Regions from separate parts of the Streptomyces sp. NPDC004284 genome, predicted to be linked through region 2. Evidence: riboswitches for the same ligand, from Rfam matches in the RefSeq annotation. Region 2 holds a riboswitch; each other region holds the start of a gene.
What was found. A riboswitch is a leader RNA that binds a small molecule or an ion and turns the genes downstream of it on or off. The one in region 2 is predicted to bind cobalamin.
Positions count from the first base shown of each region.

Region 1: linked by a shared signal. The riboswitch ahead of cobN (cobaltochelatase subunit CobN) and the one ahead of ACFYUS_RS02910 (ribonucleoside-diphosphate reductase subunit alpha) in region 2 are both predicted to bind cobalamin.
Region 3: linked by a shared signal. The riboswitch ahead of ACFYUS_RS19595 (cobalamin biosynthesis protein) and the one ahead of ACFYUS_RS02910 (ribonucleoside-diphosphate reductase subunit alpha) in region 2 are both predicted to bind cobalamin.
Region 4: linked by a shared signal. The riboswitch ahead of ACFYUS_RS36505 (ABC transporter substrate-binding protein) and the one ahead of ACFYUS_RS02910 (ribonucleoside-diphosphate reductase subunit alpha) in region 2 are both predicted to bind cobalamin.

Region 1 covers NZ_JBIAMJ010000005.1:84,216-88,099, reverse strand. Annotated here, with positions in the region: gene ACFYUS_RS15160 (precorrin-8X methylmutase) at 1-347, opposite strand, end outside; gene ACFYUS_RS15155 (cobalamin biosynthesis protein CobG) at 344-1,564, opposite strand; cobalamin riboswitch at 1,748-1,880, shown strand; gene cobN (cobaltochelatase subunit CobN) at 1,920-3,884, shown strand, end outside.
Region 2 covers NZ_JBIAMJ010000001.1:622,525-626,408, reverse strand. Annotated here, with positions in the region: gene mctP (monocarboxylate uptake permease MctP) at 1-904, shown strand, start outside; gene ACFYUS_RS02915 (GNAT family N-acetyltransferase) at 992-1,492, shown strand; cobalamin riboswitch at 1,535-1,678, shown strand; gene ACFYUS_RS02910 (ribonucleoside-diphosphate reductase subunit alpha) at 1,811-3,884, shown strand, end outside.
Region 3 covers NZ_JBIAMJ010000007.1:57,496-61,379, forward strand. Annotated here, with positions in the region: gene ACFYUS_RS19580 (alpha/beta hydrolase) at 1-308, opposite strand, end outside; gene ACFYUS_RS19585 (anion permease) at 676-1,944, shown strand; gene ACFYUS_RS19590 (hypothetical protein) at 1,961-2,182, shown strand; cobalamin riboswitch at 2,296-2,439, shown strand; gene ACFYUS_RS19595 (cobalamin biosynthesis protein) at 2,471-3,445, shown strand; gene ACFYUS_RS19600 (cobyric acid synthase) at 3,442-3,884, shown strand, end outside.
Region 4 covers NZ_JBIAMJ010000024.1:6,023-9,906, reverse strand. Annotated here, with positions in the region: gene ACFYUS_RS36510 (FecCD family ABC transporter permease) at 1-250, opposite strand, end outside; gene ACFYUS_RS36505 (ABC transporter substrate-binding protein) at 247-1,299, opposite strand; cobalamin riboswitch at 1,386-1,511, opposite strand; gene ACFYUS_RS36500 (cold-shock protein) at 1,608-1,814, opposite strand; gene ACFYUS_RS36495 (DJ-1/PfpI family protein) at 2,024-2,749, opposite strand; gene ACFYUS_RS36490 (TetR family transcriptional regulator) at 2,957-3,550, opposite strand; gene ACFYUS_RS36485 (alkane 1-monooxygenase) at 3,665-3,884, shown strand, end outside.

The DNA.
Region 1 (3,884 bases), on a different contig from region 2:
AGCTCGGCGGCGAGACCCGGGACGGCCGGGTCGGAGAGGGCGCAGAGCACCTCGTTGTCGGCGGGCAGCCGCTTGCGGGTGACGCCGCTGGCGACCATCTGCGCGTCGCAGAGGATGGGCGCGCCGGCCCGGAGTGCGGCGCGGGCGCTCGCGACGACGCCCGGGGAGTGGGCGATGTCCTGCACGAGGTCGGTCATCCCGCAGGCGTGGATCATCCGGACCGCCACCTGGGCGACGTCGGCGGGCAGGCCCGAGAGGTCCGCCTCGGCGCGGATGGTGGCAAAGGACCGGCGGTAGATCTCCGTCCCGTCCTTCTCGTAGTCGAACATCCTGGTGCTCTCGCTCATCTCGTCGTGCGGGCCGTGGTCACTGCTTCGGGCAGGGAGGTGCGGGGGGTCGGTACGCCGTTCACCAGGTAGGTGTCGTCGCCGGTGGCGAGGACGTCCACCCAGGTGCCGTGCGGGTGGCCGCAGCGGCGCTCGCACCCGGAGTAGTGGACGGGCAGGCCCCCTCGCCGGACGAGGGCGGCGTCCGCCCGTACGTCGGCGAGGGACTTGGCGCAGCCGGGGCGTCCGGTGCAGGCGCTGACCCCGACCGAGGGCAGGTCGGGCCGGGTGATCAGGCCGTGCTCCGCCAGGTCCCGGTCGGCGGCCCCCACGACGACCACCCCCCGCCAGGGCGTGAGCCGGAGCTCCTCGGCCCCGTCGGCCAGGGCCCGCAGCTGGGCGGCCGTCAGCCGGCCGAGCGGGGCGAGGACGTGCAGGGCGCGCTCGCCGAGGGGGCCGGGCGCGGGCGGCGGGGACGCGGGAAGCGGCGGTACGGGTACGGGCTCCGCCGTGATCCCGGCCCGCGCGAGGGCTCCGGCCCAGTCGGGCACGTGCTCCTCGGGCAGCTCGCGCGGGCGCCAGGCCCCGTTCCCGGCGGCCCCGGCGGCGTCGAGGAACACGAGGGCGGCGGTGAGGGCGGCCCGGACGGCGTCGGTCGCGGCCAGCCGGAAGGCCTCCGGGCCCAGCCGCAGCAGGACGGATCCGTCCGGCCCTGCGATCAAGCTCACATCGCCGCCGAGCCCGGCGACGTCCCCGCGCCCGTCGTCCAGGACGAACAGGAACCGTCCCGAGAGCGACGCCGCCCGGGGCTCGGCGCAGAGTGCGGTGTCCAGTGCGCGGGCCCACAACTGCACGTCCGCGGAGCCGAGTCCGTCGAGTCCCGCGCCGGGCGAGGCCACGATGTTGCGGACGCGCTCATGGGTGGGGGAGGGCAGCAGACCCGCCCCGTCCAGGAGGGACGCCAGGTCTGCCCCGCAGCCCTCGCCGAGCCCGCGCAGCTCCGCGTTGCCGCGCGAGGTGATGCTGATCCGTCCGTCGCCGAGCGTCTCCGCCGCGACCGCGAGCGTCTCCGCCTGATGTGTCGTCAGGCGCCCTGCGGGCAGGCGCAGTCGGGCCAGGCGTCCGTCGTCGGCGGGGTGCAGGCGCAGCGCCCCGGGGCAGGCGTCGCCACGGTCCCGTATGCGAGCTTCGCCCGGTTCGGGCGTCGGGGGTGGGGTGGGCGGCATGGCGGCGAGCATACCCACGGGGAACCGCCTGACCACCGGGTGTGATCCGGCCGACTCCTGGCGCTCCGGGCCCTGCCGGTGCCTGCCGGTCCTTGGTGCTCGAGGCCCGCCGGTGCTCGCCCGTGCCGCCGTCGGACGTCCCGGTGTGATCCGGCCGACCCCGACGCTCCCTGGGGCCCGACCCCGGCACGATCTAGGATGCAGATCGGCATGGGGTCCCAGGACCCCGGGGAGGAAGCCCGGTGAGAATCCGGCGCGGTCCCGCCACTGTGAGCCCGTACCCGCGAGGGACGGGTGAGTCAGGAACTCCCGCCGTCCACACGACCACCCGGGGCGCGGACAACCCCGAGGAAGGCCTGAGCTCGCCATGCTCCTGCTGCTGTCGCACTCCGACACCGACCTGCTCAGCGCCCGCGCGGCCGGGGGGCCGGTGGAGTACCGCTTCGCCAACCCCTCCCGCCTCCCCCTCGCGGACCTCCCCGGGCTGCTCGACGGCGCCGACCTGGTCGTCGTCCGGCTCCTCGGCGGCGTCCGCTCCTGGCAGGAGGGCCTCGACGCGATCCGCGCCGCCGGGAAGCCGGTGGTCGTGCTCAGCGGCGAACAGGCTCCCGACGCCCAGCTCATGGAGGCCTCCACCGTCCCCGTCGGCGTCGCCACCGAGGCGCACGCCTATCTGGCGCACGGCGGCCCGGCGAACCTGGAGCAGCTGGCCCGCTTCCTCTCCGACACCGTCCTGCTCACCGGCCACGGCTTCGAGGCCCCGGCCGCCGCCCCCACCTGGGGCCCGCTGGAGCGGACCGTGCGCAACGGGACCGGCCCGACCGTCGCCGTGCTCTACTACCGCGCCCACCACATGAGCGGGAACACCGCCTTCGTCGACGCCCTCTGCGGCGCGATCGAGGACGCCGGCGCCCGCGCCCTCCCGCTGTACGTGGCGTCCCTGCGCGCCCCCGAGGCCGAGCTGATCTCCGTCCTGCGCGGAGCCGACGCCATCGTCACGACCGTCCTCGCGGCGGGCGGTACGAAGCCCGCCGAGGCGCAGGCCGGCGGCGACGAGGAGGCCTGGGACGCGGGCGCGCTCGCCGCGCTCGACGTGCCGATCCTCCAGGCGCTGTGCCTGACCGGGTCCAGGGAGGCCTGGGAGGAGAACGACGAGGGCCTCTCCCCGCTGGACGCCGCCAGCCAGGTCGCCGTGCCCGAGTTCGACGGCCGCCTCATCACCGTCCCGTTCTCCTTCAAGGAGATCGACGAGGACGGCCTGCCCGCGTACGTCGCCGACGCCGAGCGCGCGGCCCGCGTCGCCGGGATCGCCGTCCGGCACGCCCGGCTCCGCCACATCCCGAACGCCGAGAAGAAGCTGGCGCTCGTCCTCTCCGCGTACCCGACGAAGCACTCCCGCATCGGCAACGCGGTCGGCCTCGACACCCCCGCCTCCGCCGTCTCCCTGCTGCGCAGGCTGCGGGAGGAGGGGTACGACTTCGGGCCCGTCGAGGACATCCCCGGCCTCGTCTCCGGCGACGGCGACGAGCTGATCTACGCCCTCATCGAGGCCGGCGGCCACGACCAGGACTGGCTGACCGAGGAGCAGCTCGCGAAGAACCCGGTCCGCATCCCGGCCGCCGACTACAAGCGCTGGTACGCGCAGCTGCCCGCCGAGCTCCGCGAGCAGGTCGAGGAGCACTGGGGCCCGGCGCCCGGCGAGATGTTCCTCGACCGCTCGCAGAACCCGGAGGGCGACATCGTCCTCGCCGCCCTGCGCCGCGGGAACCTCCTCGTCCTCATCCAGCCGCCGCGCGGCTTCGGCGAGAACCCGATCGCGATCTACCACGACCCCGATCTCCCGCCGTCCCACCACTACCTGGCCGCCTACCGCTGGATCGCGGCCCGCGCCGAGGACGGCGGCTTCGGCGCCGACGCCATGGTCCACCTGGGCAAGCACGGCAACCTGGAGTGGCTGCCCGGCAAGAACGCCGGCCTGTCCGCCGCCTGCGGCCCCGACGCGGCCCTCGGCGACATCCCGCTGATCTACCCGTTCCTCGTCAACGACCCGGGCGAGGGCACCCAGGCCAAGCGCCGCGTCCACGCGACCCTCGTCGACCACCTGGTGCCGCCGATGGCCCGCGCCGACTCGTACGGCGACATCGCGCGCCTGGAGCAGCTGCTCGACGAGTACGCGCAGATCAGCTCGATGGACCCGGCGAAGCTCCCGGCCATCCGCGCCCAGATCTGGACCCTGATCCAGGCCGCCAAGCTCGACCACGACCTCGGTCTGGAGGAGCGCCCGGAGGACGACGGCTTCGACGACTTCCTGCTGCACGTCGACGGCTGGCTG
Region 2 (3,884 bases):
GCACAAGGGCGCGCTCGTCCCCGGCGAGGCCGGCCAGTGGACGTACGCGACGCTCGCGCTCGGCTCGGCGCTCGCGCTCTTCATGTACCCGCACTCCATCACGGCGACGCTGTCGTCCCGGAGCCGCGAGGTCATCCGCCGCAACACCACGATCCTGCCGCTGTACTCGCTGATGCTGGGCCTGCTCGCGCTGCTCGGCTTCATGGCGATCGCCGCGGGAATCAAGGTCACCAACCCCCAGCTCGCCATCCCGCAGCTCTTCGAGGACATGTTCCCGGACTGGTTCGCGGGCGTCGCGTTCGCCGCCATCGGCATCGGCGCGCTCGTCCCGGCCGCGATCATGTCGATCGCGGCGGCGAACCTCTTCACCCGCAACATCTACAAGGACTTCATCAAGAAGGACGCCACCCCGGCCCAGGAGACCAAGGTCTCCAAGCTGGTCTCCCTCCTGGTGAAGGTCGGCGCGCTGATCTTCGTCCTCACCATGGACAAGACGGTCGCGATCAACTTCCAGCTGCTCGGCGGCATCTGGATCCTGCAGACCTTCCCGGCGCTCGTCGGCGGCCTGTTCACCCGCTGGTTCCACCGCTGGGCGCTGCTCGCCGGCTGGGCCGTCGGCATGGTGTACGGCACGGTCACCGCGTACGGCGTCGCCAGCCCGACCAACCCGGCCCAGAAGCACTTCGGCGGTTCGGCCGCCGAGATCCCCGGCATCGGTGAGATCGGCTACATCGGCCTCACCTCCTTCGCGCTCAACGTCCTCGTCACGGTCGTCCTGACCTTCGTCCTCAAGGCCGTCAAGGCCCCCGAGGGCGTCGACGAGACCTCCCCCGAGGACTACACGGCGGACGCGGGCGACGCCGGCGTCCGCGACCTCCCGAAGGTCGGCGCCGGAGCGCACTGACCCACGGACACGTCGAGGAGGGGCCCGGGATCTCACCAGGAGAAACCCGGGCCCCTCCGCACGGCCGGGCGCGGCAGACTGGCGGGCATGGACTTCACGATCAGGGCGGTACGGCCCGAGGAGTACGAGGAGCTCGGCGACCTCACCGGGTTCACCTATCTGAATGACGGGCTGCTGCTGCACGGCGAGGACGACTTCTACCTGGACGTGCTCCGCGACACGGCCCGGCGGGCGCGCGAGAGCGAGGTGCTCGTCGCCGTCGACGCCGACGGCGGGATCGTCGGCGGGGTCACCTTCGCCCCCGGCGGCACCCCCTGGGCGGACATCGCCGTCCCCGGCGAGGCCGAGTTCCGGATGCTCGTGGTCGCGCCGGCGGCCCGCGGCAGGGGCGTCGGAGAGGCCCTCGTACGCGCCTGCGTGGACCGGGCGCGGGCCCTCCCCGGCTGCGCGCGCCTGGTGCTCTCCACGGCCGATCTGATGGTCTCCGCGCACCGGATCTACGAGCGGCTCGGCTTCGTCCGCACCCCCGAACGGGACTGGGAGCCGATCTCCGATCACTCGCTGCGCACGTACGCCCTGGAGTTGTAACTCCCGGGACCGACACAACATGTGGGGGGTGCCACGAGCGGCGCCCCCCACATGTATGCTCGTCCTCGCTGTCGACGCAGGGAAATCCGGCGCGAATCCGGAACTGTCCCGCAACGGTGTGCTTCGTGCGGTTTCGTGCTTCGTACGGAGCGAGTCCGAGGACCTGCCGGCAGCGCGCCCGGTCCGTCCGTTCCGGGTGTCACAGACGTCCGGGCCTCGCGGAGTGGGCCGGTGGACGCGGCGCGCCCGCGCGTACGGGTGCCCGCCTGCCCGCCTCCCCCCGCCCTGGCCCCGAGCCGAGCGAGGGAGAGCCCCCACGTGACCATCGCGCCCGCCGATCCGGCCGCAGCGATCGAGACCGACGGCCCCGGGACCGTACTCCTGCGGACCCTGACCGATCTCACCGCCGACCTCCCGGACACCGACCCCGGCAAGGTCGCCGCCGCCGCGCTGCGCGGCCGCAGCGCCACGTCGGACGAGGCGGAGCTGCGCGAGCTGGCCACCGAGGCGGCCGCCGGCCTGATCGCCGAGGACCCCGCGTACTCCCGGCTCGCCGCCCGGCTCCTGACCATCACCATCGCCGACGAGGCCGCCGGCCAGGGCGCCGTCTCCTTCTCGGCCTCCGTCGCCGTCGGTCACCGCGAGGGCCTCATCGCCGACCGCACCGCCGAGCTCGTCGCGGCGCACGCGGCCCGGCTCGACGCCACGATCGACCAGGCCGGCGACGACCGCTTCGGCTACTTCGGCCTGCGCACCCTCTACTCGCGCTACCTGCTGCGCCACCCGATCACCCGCAAGGTGGTCGAGACCCCGCAGCACTTCATGCTGCGCGTCGCCTGCGGCCTCGCCGAGGACGACAGCGCCCGCGCGCTGGACGAAGTCGCCGCCCTGTACGGCCTGATGAGCCGTCTGGACTACCTGCCGTCCTCCCCCACGCTCTTCAACTCCGGCACCCGCCACCCGCAGATGTCCTCCTGCTACCTCCTGGACTCCCCGCAGGACGAGCTGGACTCCATCTACGACCGCTACCACCAGGTCGCGCGCCTCTCGAAGCACGCGGGCGGCATCGGCCTGTCGTACTCCCGCATCCGCGCCCGCGGTTCGCTGATCCGCGGCACCAACGGGCACTCCAACGGCATCGTGCCGTTCCTGAAGACCCTCGACGCCTCCGTCGCCGCCGTGAACCAGGGCGGCCGCCGCAAGGGCGCCGCCGCCGTCTACCTGGAGACCTGGCACGCGGACATCGAGGAGTTCCTGGAGCTCCGCGACAACACGGGCGAGGACCAGCGCCGTACGCACAACCTGAACCTGGCGCACTGGATCCCGGACGAGTTCATGCGCCGCGTCAACGCCGACGCCGAGTGGTCGCTGTTCTCCCCGGCGGACGTGCCCGAGCTCGTCGACCTGTACGGCGAGGAGTTCGACGCCGCCTACCTCAAGGCCGAGGCCGCCGGTCTGGCCCGCAAGACGATGCCGGCCCGCGACCTGTACGGCCGGATGATGCGCACCCTCGCGCAGACCGGCAACGGCTGGATGACGTTCAAGGACGCCTCGAACCGCACGGCCAACCAGACGGCCGAGCCGGGCACGGTCGTCCACTCCTCGAACCTCTGCACCGAGATCATCGAGGTCACCAACGACGGCGAGACGGCCGTCTGCAACCTGGGTTCGGTGAACCTCGGCGCCTTCGTGACCGGCGGCGACATCGACTGGGCGCGCCTGGACGAGACCGTCCGCACGGCCGTCACCTTCCTCGACCGGGTCGTCGACATCAACTTCTACCCGACCGAGCAGGCGGGCCGCTCCAACGCCAAGTGGCGTCCGGTCGGCCTGGGCGCGATGGGCCTCCAGGACGTCTTCTTCCAGCTGAAGCTGCCGTTCGACTCGGCCGAGGCGCGCGCCCTGTCGACGAAGATCGCCGAGCGGATCATGCTCGCGGCGTACGAGGCCTCCGCCGACCTCGCCGAGCGCAGCGGTCCGCTCCCGGCCTGGGACAAGACCCGCACCGCCCGCGGCGTCCTGCACCCCGACCACTACGACGTGGAGCTCAACTGGCCGGAGCGCTGGACGGCCCTGCGCGAGCGCATCGCGTCGACCGGCATGCGCAACAGCCTCCTCCTCGCCATCGCCCCGACCGCGACGATCGCCTCGATCGCGGGCGTCTACGAGTGCATCGAGCCGCAGGTCTCCAACCTGTTCAAGCGCGAGACGCTCTCCGGCGAGTTCCTCCAGGTCAACTCGTACCTCGTCGACGAGCTCAAGAAGCTCGGCGTGTGGGACGCGCAGACCCGCGAGGCGCTGCGCGACTCCAACGGCTCGGTCGCCGGCTTCACCTGGGTCCCGGCCGAGGTCCGCGAGCTGTACCGCACGGCCTGGGAGATCCCGCAGCGCG
Region 3 (3,884 bases), on a different contig from region 2:
ACGCGCTCCAGGCGGCGGACGACGGTGTCGGCGGTGTGGGGGACCCGGTCGAGGACGGGGCCGAGGACGGCGTGCAGTCCGGGGGCCTCCATCCCGTACGTGCCGGGGCGCAGCGAGGCGAGGCTGCGGGTGAGGGTGACCCGCTCGGGTTCCGTGGCGTGCACGGTGAGCCTGGGGTCTCCGGGCAGTGGTCGTTCGGACGGTGTCCTGAGGGCGACATCGCTGGCGTACCGGCCGGCCGCCACCACGGCCGCGCCGACACCGATCAGGGTGGTGACGGCCGCTGCCGTCGCTGTAGCCGGGCGCACGCTCCCAGTCTCGGCAGGACGGCCCGGGCCTGCCACCGGACGGACCCGGGCGGGGGGGGAACCGGAGGGTTCGCCCCGGGGAGTGACATGAGTCTCGTCGAGGGGGTCCCCCGGTCGGATGGTCCTGTCCAGGGAGCGGAACCGGGCGGACGGGGAGGAGACGGGGTGGGTCGCACGGGCCCGGCGAGGAGCGGGATTACCCGTGGTTCCGGGGTGACCGCATCGTGGACACCGGTCACGCCGGAGGGCTAAGCGGAATCTCTTGACACCGGTTAGGGACACCACGTCGCCCGCCCCAGTTCATCTTCCGTTCACCCAGGTTGCCTACGTTCGACGAGCCACTGACGTCAAACGATTGCCTGGGTAAATGGAACACATCACGCTGCTGCTCGCCATTGTGGTCGTGACAGCTCTCGTGTTCGATTTCACGAACGGTTTCCACGACACCGCCAACGCGATGGCCACGACCATCTCGACCGGTGCTCTCAAGCCCAAGACGGCGGTGGCCATGTCCGCCGTGCTGAACCTCGTCGGCGCCTTCCTGTCCGTGGAGGTCGCCAAGACGATCTCCGGCGGGATCATCAACGAAGAGGGCATTCGCACAGAAGTGATCTTCGCGGCGCTCGTGGGCGCCATCCTGTGGAACCTGCTGACCTGGCTGCTCGGACTGCCGTCCAGCTCGTCCCACGCCCTCTTCGGCGGCCTCATCGGCGCCGCGGTCATGTCGGCCGGCTGGTCCGCCGTGAACGCCCCGACCATCGTCACCAAGGTCCTCATCCCGGCCGTCGCCGCCCCGATCGTCGCGGGTCTCGCCGCGACGCTCGCCACCCGGCTGACGTACAAGATCGGCGCGAAGACCGACGAGAAGCACACCGCCAAGGGCTACCGGGCCGGCCAGATCGCCTCCGCCGGTCTCGTCTCCCTCGCCCACGGCACCAACGACGCCCAGAAGACGATGGGCATCATCACCCTCGCCCTGGTCACCCAGGGTGTCGTCGCCCCCGGCTCGAACCCGCCCCTGTGGGTCATCGTCTCCGCCGGCATGGCGATCGCGCTCGGCACCTACCTCGGCGGCTGGCGCATCATCCGCACCATGGGCAAGGGCCTCACCGACCTCCGGCCGCAGCAGGGCTTCGCCGCCCAGACCAGTGCCGCCACGGTCATCCTCGCCTCCTCGCACCTCGGCTTCTCCCTCTCCACCACCCAGTCCTGCTCGGGTGCCGTGATGGGCGCCGGTCTCGGCCGCAAGGGCGGTGTCGTCCGCTGGTCGACCGCGACCCGGATGTTCGTCGCCTGGGGCCTGACGCTGCCCGCCGCCGCCGTGGTCGGCGCCGGTGCCGAGTTCCTCACCAAGCAGGGCACCTGGGGCATCGTCGCCGTCGCGGTCCTCCTCGTCGCCGGCTCGGGCGTCATCTGGTCGCTGTCCCGCCGCAAGCCGGTCGACCGGCACAACGTCACGGACGACGACATCGACGGCGACGCCGAGCCCGCGGGTGTCGTGACCACCGCGATCGCGGCCGTCACCCCGCCGCCGGCCGGTTCCGTCGCCGCCGTCGCGGACGAGGACCTGAAGACCACCATCCCCGCGCCGGTCCCCACGGACCCGGCCGCTCCCCCGGCCACCGCCGCGGTCTAAGGAACTGGAACCAAGCATGAAGATCGACTGGGCAGCCCTCGGCTCCGTCTTCGGAGTCAGCCTCGTGACGACCGTCGCCCTCGTGGGCCTCTTCACCCTCGGTGTCGTCGGCCTCTCCAAGCAGGAGCAGGCCGCCGCCCAGGGAGGCTCCGCCGCCCTGGCCCGCACCGGCGCCTACGCCTGCTTCGCCCTGTGCCTGGCGGCCGTGGCGTACGGCATCTACCTGATCGTCGCCTGACGGTCCCCGGTACCCCCGGCCGGGCGGTCCGCACCTCGTGTGCGGGCCGCCCGGCCGTCGTGTTTGTGGTGCTTCGCACAGTGACGCGATGCAGGTCAAGGGTGAGTTGACGGCTGTTCTCGGGCCGTGGTGGACTGCCGGGGCCATACGGCGGCAGGAGAGGAAGTCCGGTGCGATTCCGGCGCGGTCCCGCCACTGTGACCGGATCCCGAGGGGTCCGGGAGTCAGGAACTCTCGCCGCCGGTCACGTCGATCCAGGGCGCGGACCCTGAGTGAGGACACAGCGCCATGCCCGGCCGCAGCCCCACCCCGTCCAGAACCACCGGTGTCTTCGCGTACGGCGCGGCCGCCGGTCTCGCCGTCGATCTGCTCGTCGGCGACCCCCGCCGCGGCCATCCCGTCGCCGCCTTCGGCCGGGCCGCGGGCCGGGTCGAGAAGGCCCTGTGGCACGACCACCGCGGCTGGGGCGCCCTGCACACCGCCGTCTGCGCCGGCGCCACCGTCGCGGCCGGCGCCCTCGCCGCCCGTACGGTACGGGGCAGCCGCGCGGCCTCCGTCGCCCTCACCGCCGCCTCGGTCTGGGCCGTCGTCGGCGGTACGACCCTGGGCCGCGAGGCCCGCGCGATCGGCGGCGCCCTCGCCGCCGGGGACCTGGAGGTGGCCCGGGAACGGCTGCCGCACCTGTGCGGGCGCGACCCGCAGTCCCTCGACGGCCCCGCGATGGCCCGCGCGGTCGTCGAGTCCGTCGCCGAGAACACCTCCGACGCGGTCGTCGGCGCCCTCTTCTGGGGAGCGGTCGCGGGCGTGCCGGGCCTGGTCGGCTTCCGCGCGGTGAACACCCTCGACGCGATGGTCGGCCACAAGTCCCCCCGCCACCGGCGCTACGGCTGGGCCTCGGCCCGCCTCGACGACCTGGCCGGCTGGCCCGGGGCCCGGCTGACCGCCGTCCTCGCCACCGTCGCCGGCGGCGATCCGCGCGGGGCCGCACGGGCCTGGCGCGAGGACGCGGCCAAGCATCCGAGCCCCAACGCGGGACCCGTCGAGGCCTCCTTCGCGGGCGCCCTCGGCGTACGGCTCGGGGGGACCCTCTCGTACGCCGGGCGGGTCGAGCACCGGCCCGTGCTCAACGGGGAGGGGCGGCCCGTCGAGGTCGCCGACATCGACCGCGCGGTCCGGCTCTCCCGCCGGGTCACCGCACTGACCCTGGCCGCCTGCGTGGGCGGCCGCATGATCGCGAGCGCACTGAAGCGGAGGAACGCATGAGGGGTGGGGGGCTGCTCGTCGCCGGGACCACGTCCGACGCGGGCAAGAGCGTCGTCACGGCCGGCATCTGCCGCTGGCTGGTCCGGCAGGGGATCAAGGTCGCGCCGTTCAAGGGACAGAACATGTCCCTGAACTCCTTCGTCACCCGGGAGGGCGCCGAGATCGGCCGCGCGCAGGCCATGCAGGCGCAGGCGGCCCGGGTCGAGCCGACCGCCCTGATGAACCCGGTGCTGCTCAAGCCCGGCAGCGACCGCTCCAGCCAGGTCGTCCTCATGGGCAAGCCGGTCGGCGAGATGAGCGCCCGCGGCTACCACGGAGGGCGGCAGAAGACCCTCTTCGAGCCGGTGATGGCGTGCCTGGAGGAGCTCCGGGGCACGTATGACGCCGTGATCTGCGAGGGGGCGGGCAGTCCGGCCGAGATCAACCTGCGGCGCACGGA
Region 4 (3,884 bases), on a different contig from region 2:
CGGCGCCGCAGACGGCGGCGAGGAGGGTACGGGGCAGCCGCAGGTCCCAGACGATCCCGTCGCGGATCGGCGAGAGCTCCGAGGCGCCGCCGCCGAGGTGGGCGGCGATCACGGACCCGGCCTCGCCGACGCCGATGTCCGCCGGGCCGATGGTGACGGCCACGGCCACGGACAGCCCGAGCAGCGCGAGTCCGGCCGCCGCCCACAGGAACACCGTGGCGGACGCGGCCCCTTGCCGGGTGGTGCTCACTTCGCGAGACCGTACGAGCGGAGCGCGGCCGCCACCTTCTCGATGCCCTCGACGGTGCGGAGGCCGGGGTTGAGCGCCTGGCCGCTGAGCAGGACGTACCGCTTGTGCTTCACCGCCGCCATGTTCCGGGTGACGGGGTCGGACTCCAGGAACTCGATCTTCTTGGCGGCGCTCTCGGCGGACTGCGCGCGGCGGGTCAGGTCGCCGAGCACGAGGACGTCGGGGTCGCGGTCCGCGACGGTCTCCCAGTTGATCTGGGGCCACTCCTCGCGGGTGTCGTCGAAGACGTTCTTCGCCCCGAGCGCGTTCGTGACGATCCCGGGCGCTCCGCAACAGCCCGCCATGTAGGGCGACTTGGAGTCCGAGTACCAGTAGAGGACGGTGGCGTCGGTGAAGTCGGCCGCCGCCGTGGCCTTCGCCACCCGCGCCTTGAGCCCGGCCACGAGCTTCTCGCCGCGCTCGGGGACCGCGAACACCCGGGCCAGGTCGCGGATCTCGCCGTAGACGGTCTCCATGGTGAGGGGGCGGGTGCGGACTCCGTCGCCGTCGCCGCTGTTGTCCTTGCCGACGCAGTCGGTGGGCGAGAGGTACGTGGGGACGCCGAGCTGCTCGAAGCGCTCGCGGGGCGCCACCCCGCCCTTGCCGAGGGTGTACCCGAACGAGGCGGCCGCGAAGTCGGGTTCGGTGTCGAGGACCTTCTCGAAGGAGGGGTAGCGGTCGGCCAGGCGCGGCACCTTCGCGTTCTCCTTCTCCAGCCCCTCGAGCACCGGGTCCGTCCAGGTCGCGGTGCCCACCATGCGGTCGGCGAGGCCGAGGGAGAGCATGATCTCCGCCGCCCCCTGGTCGAGGGCGACGGCCCGGCGCGGGGCGCGGTCGACGCGGACCGGCCGTCCGCAGTTGTCGTCGAGGGTGACGGGATGGCCGTGCTGAGGGGCGCTCTTCCCGGACGGTGCGGAGGACCCTCCGCCGCAGCCGGTCACCGTCGCGGTGAGGAGCAGGACGCCGGCCAGGGCGAGCACGGCGGAGCGGACGGGGTGTGCGAGCGGCACGGGAACTTCCTCTGCGGCCACGGCTCATACGCGGAGCCTGTCGTACGGTCCTCCCCGGACGGCAGCGTGCCGCCGGGGCCGCCAGCAGGTCTTCGGACTCGGGGTCGGCCGGACGGAGCGCCTTCCCGGGCCCGTCGTGCCGCCCAGTGGCCGATGCTCCGCCCGTCGCCCTCACCGCTGCGCGTCAGTTCCGGTCTTCCACCGGATTCCCTGACCCGTGCACGTACCCGTTCAGGTGCGTACAAAGGTGCGACTGGCCTCGGCACAGTACCACCGGGCGGCGACCGCGCTCCGGGGCCCGGCCGGTGTCAGGCGCGCAGCTCCCTGGCCTCGAAGCGGCCGTCGCCGAGGACCAGGACGAAGGAGACCTGCTGCCCCTCGGAGACCGTCCGCCTCTCGTTCTCGATGTCCTCGGCGCGGAAGTACACCTGCTCCTCGGAGCCCAGGGGGACGACGAAGCCGTACCCGCCGAGACGGTTGAAGGACCGCACGATCCCTTTGCTTCTGCCTTCCACGGCGACCTCCTCGTCGTCATCGGCGACGCGGTCGGGCGTGTCCGGCCCCGGGTGGCCGTGTCCGCGCCTCAGGGGAGGTGTACCCCGCACGGCCACCCTTCGCCACCGCCGCGGGCCGGGCGCACCACCCCCGATGATCTAGTACAATATTCAACAGAGGTCCGTTGCCGAAGATCCCCCGTTTCCGGCAGCGGGCCTCACCCCTTTCGTCAGCGCGCGTCCGGCCGGACCCAGACCGTGCCGCGGGCCTCGTACTCCAGCATGGCCTCCAGGCCGTTCGCCGCTTCGGGGCCGAGCTCCCGGCGGACCAGCCAGAGGGCGAGCTCCAGGCCCGAGGTGACGCCGCCGGCGGTCACCAGGTCGCCGTCGTCCACCACGCGCGCCCCCTTCAGGACACCGCCCTGCCGCTCCAGGTCCGGCCGGGCCTTGTGGTGGGTGGTGCAGGGGCGGCCCCGGGTGAGTCCGGCGGCGGAGAGCAGCATGACGCCGGTGCACAGGGCGCTGACGGTGAGCCCCGGCCGGGCCGCCGCCGCGAGGGCGCGGGGCAGGGTGCCCCGGTCGATCTCGGCCCAGACGCCGGGGCTGTCCCGGCGCGCGTAGCCGCCGCCCGGCACGACGAGGAGGTCGGCCTCGCGCGGGGCCCAGGGGTGGTCGACACGGACCTCCGTGCCGAAGGCGGCGGTGACGGTGCCGGGTCCGTCGACGGAGACGTACCGGACGTCCACCGGACGCTCGGAGAAGAACCCCGAGGCGGAGAGCACCTCGTAGGGGGCTGCGAAGTCGAGCTCCTCGACGCCGTCGAAGAGGACGAGGTGCACCCGGAGCGGGCGGCGCGCGGACGCGCCGGCGGCGGTGGCACCGGTTCCCGTGACGCCCGCGAGGGCGCCCGTGGCGCCGAGGGCGGTGGTGGCGCGGAGCAGGTTGCGGCGGTTCATGGTTCTCCCCCAGGGGGTGGAAGGGCCCGACGGTTCTGTCACGCCGAGGCAGTCGGCCGCCGCCGCTTCCCGGTTCCCCGCCCCCTCCGGGCTCCGCGCCCGGCCGGGTCAGACCCCGCCGGGGTACGCGATCCGCGCCGGCTCCCGCGCCGGCGTCGGCTCCTGCTCCTGCTCCCGCTCCCGCTCCCGCTCCCGCGAGGCTCCGCCTCAGGCCCCGCCCGGGTACGCGATCCGCGCCGTGATCCTGGCGATGCGCCGCGCCGACTCCTCCGGCGGGCCCACCGGCTGGACGATGTGGCTGACGGTGAGCCGCACGATCGTCTCGACGGCGAGGCCGCGGGACTCCTCGTCGACGTCGGGCCAGGCCTCGGTCGCGTACGCGTCGAGCATCGCCATCGCCGTGCCGAAGACCGGTTCCGCGCGGGTGGTGAGGTAGGCGAGGAGATCGTCCTCGCCGCCGCGCGCCGCGAGCAGGACGCCCTTGATGAGGGGGTTGTCCACGGCCTGCTGGAGCGTGTAGCCGACGCCCGCCGCGGCCGCCGCCTCCAACTGCCCGCGATGGGCGTCCAGTTCACGCTGGATGCCGAGCAGGAAGCCCTCGACCTCGCGCTGCACCAGGGCCTGCCCGATGGCCTCCTTCGAGCCGAACTCGTTGTAGAGCGTCTGACGGCTGATGCCGGCGGCCCGCGCGATGCCGGCCATGCGCAGCCCGCCCCAGCCGTCGGCGGCGACGAGCCGGTAGGCGGCGTCGAGCACCTGCTCGCGCAGGAGGGACCGAACACTCTCGCGGAAACGTGTCATCGTGCCCCCACTTTATCCACCGGTCCCCGCCCAGAGCATTGACGCCCCAGGGGGAATCCGTCTATCAACTGGACAGTAGGCATGTGAAGTGTCCATCTCCCCGAGGAGCCGGCCTTGGCCCTGCACAGCGACTCCCCCGAAACCCCCGCCCCCTGGCGCGATCCCAAGCGCTGGCTCTGGCTGTTCGGCCTGCTCATCCCGGCCTTCCCCTTCCTCTCCTGGGGGCTGGTGAACGCCACCGGGCTCCGGCTCTTCTGGTGGACCGGGATCCTCGTCCTGTACGTGCTCTTCCCGGTCGTCGACCACCTGATCGGCAAGGACTCCGCCAACCCGC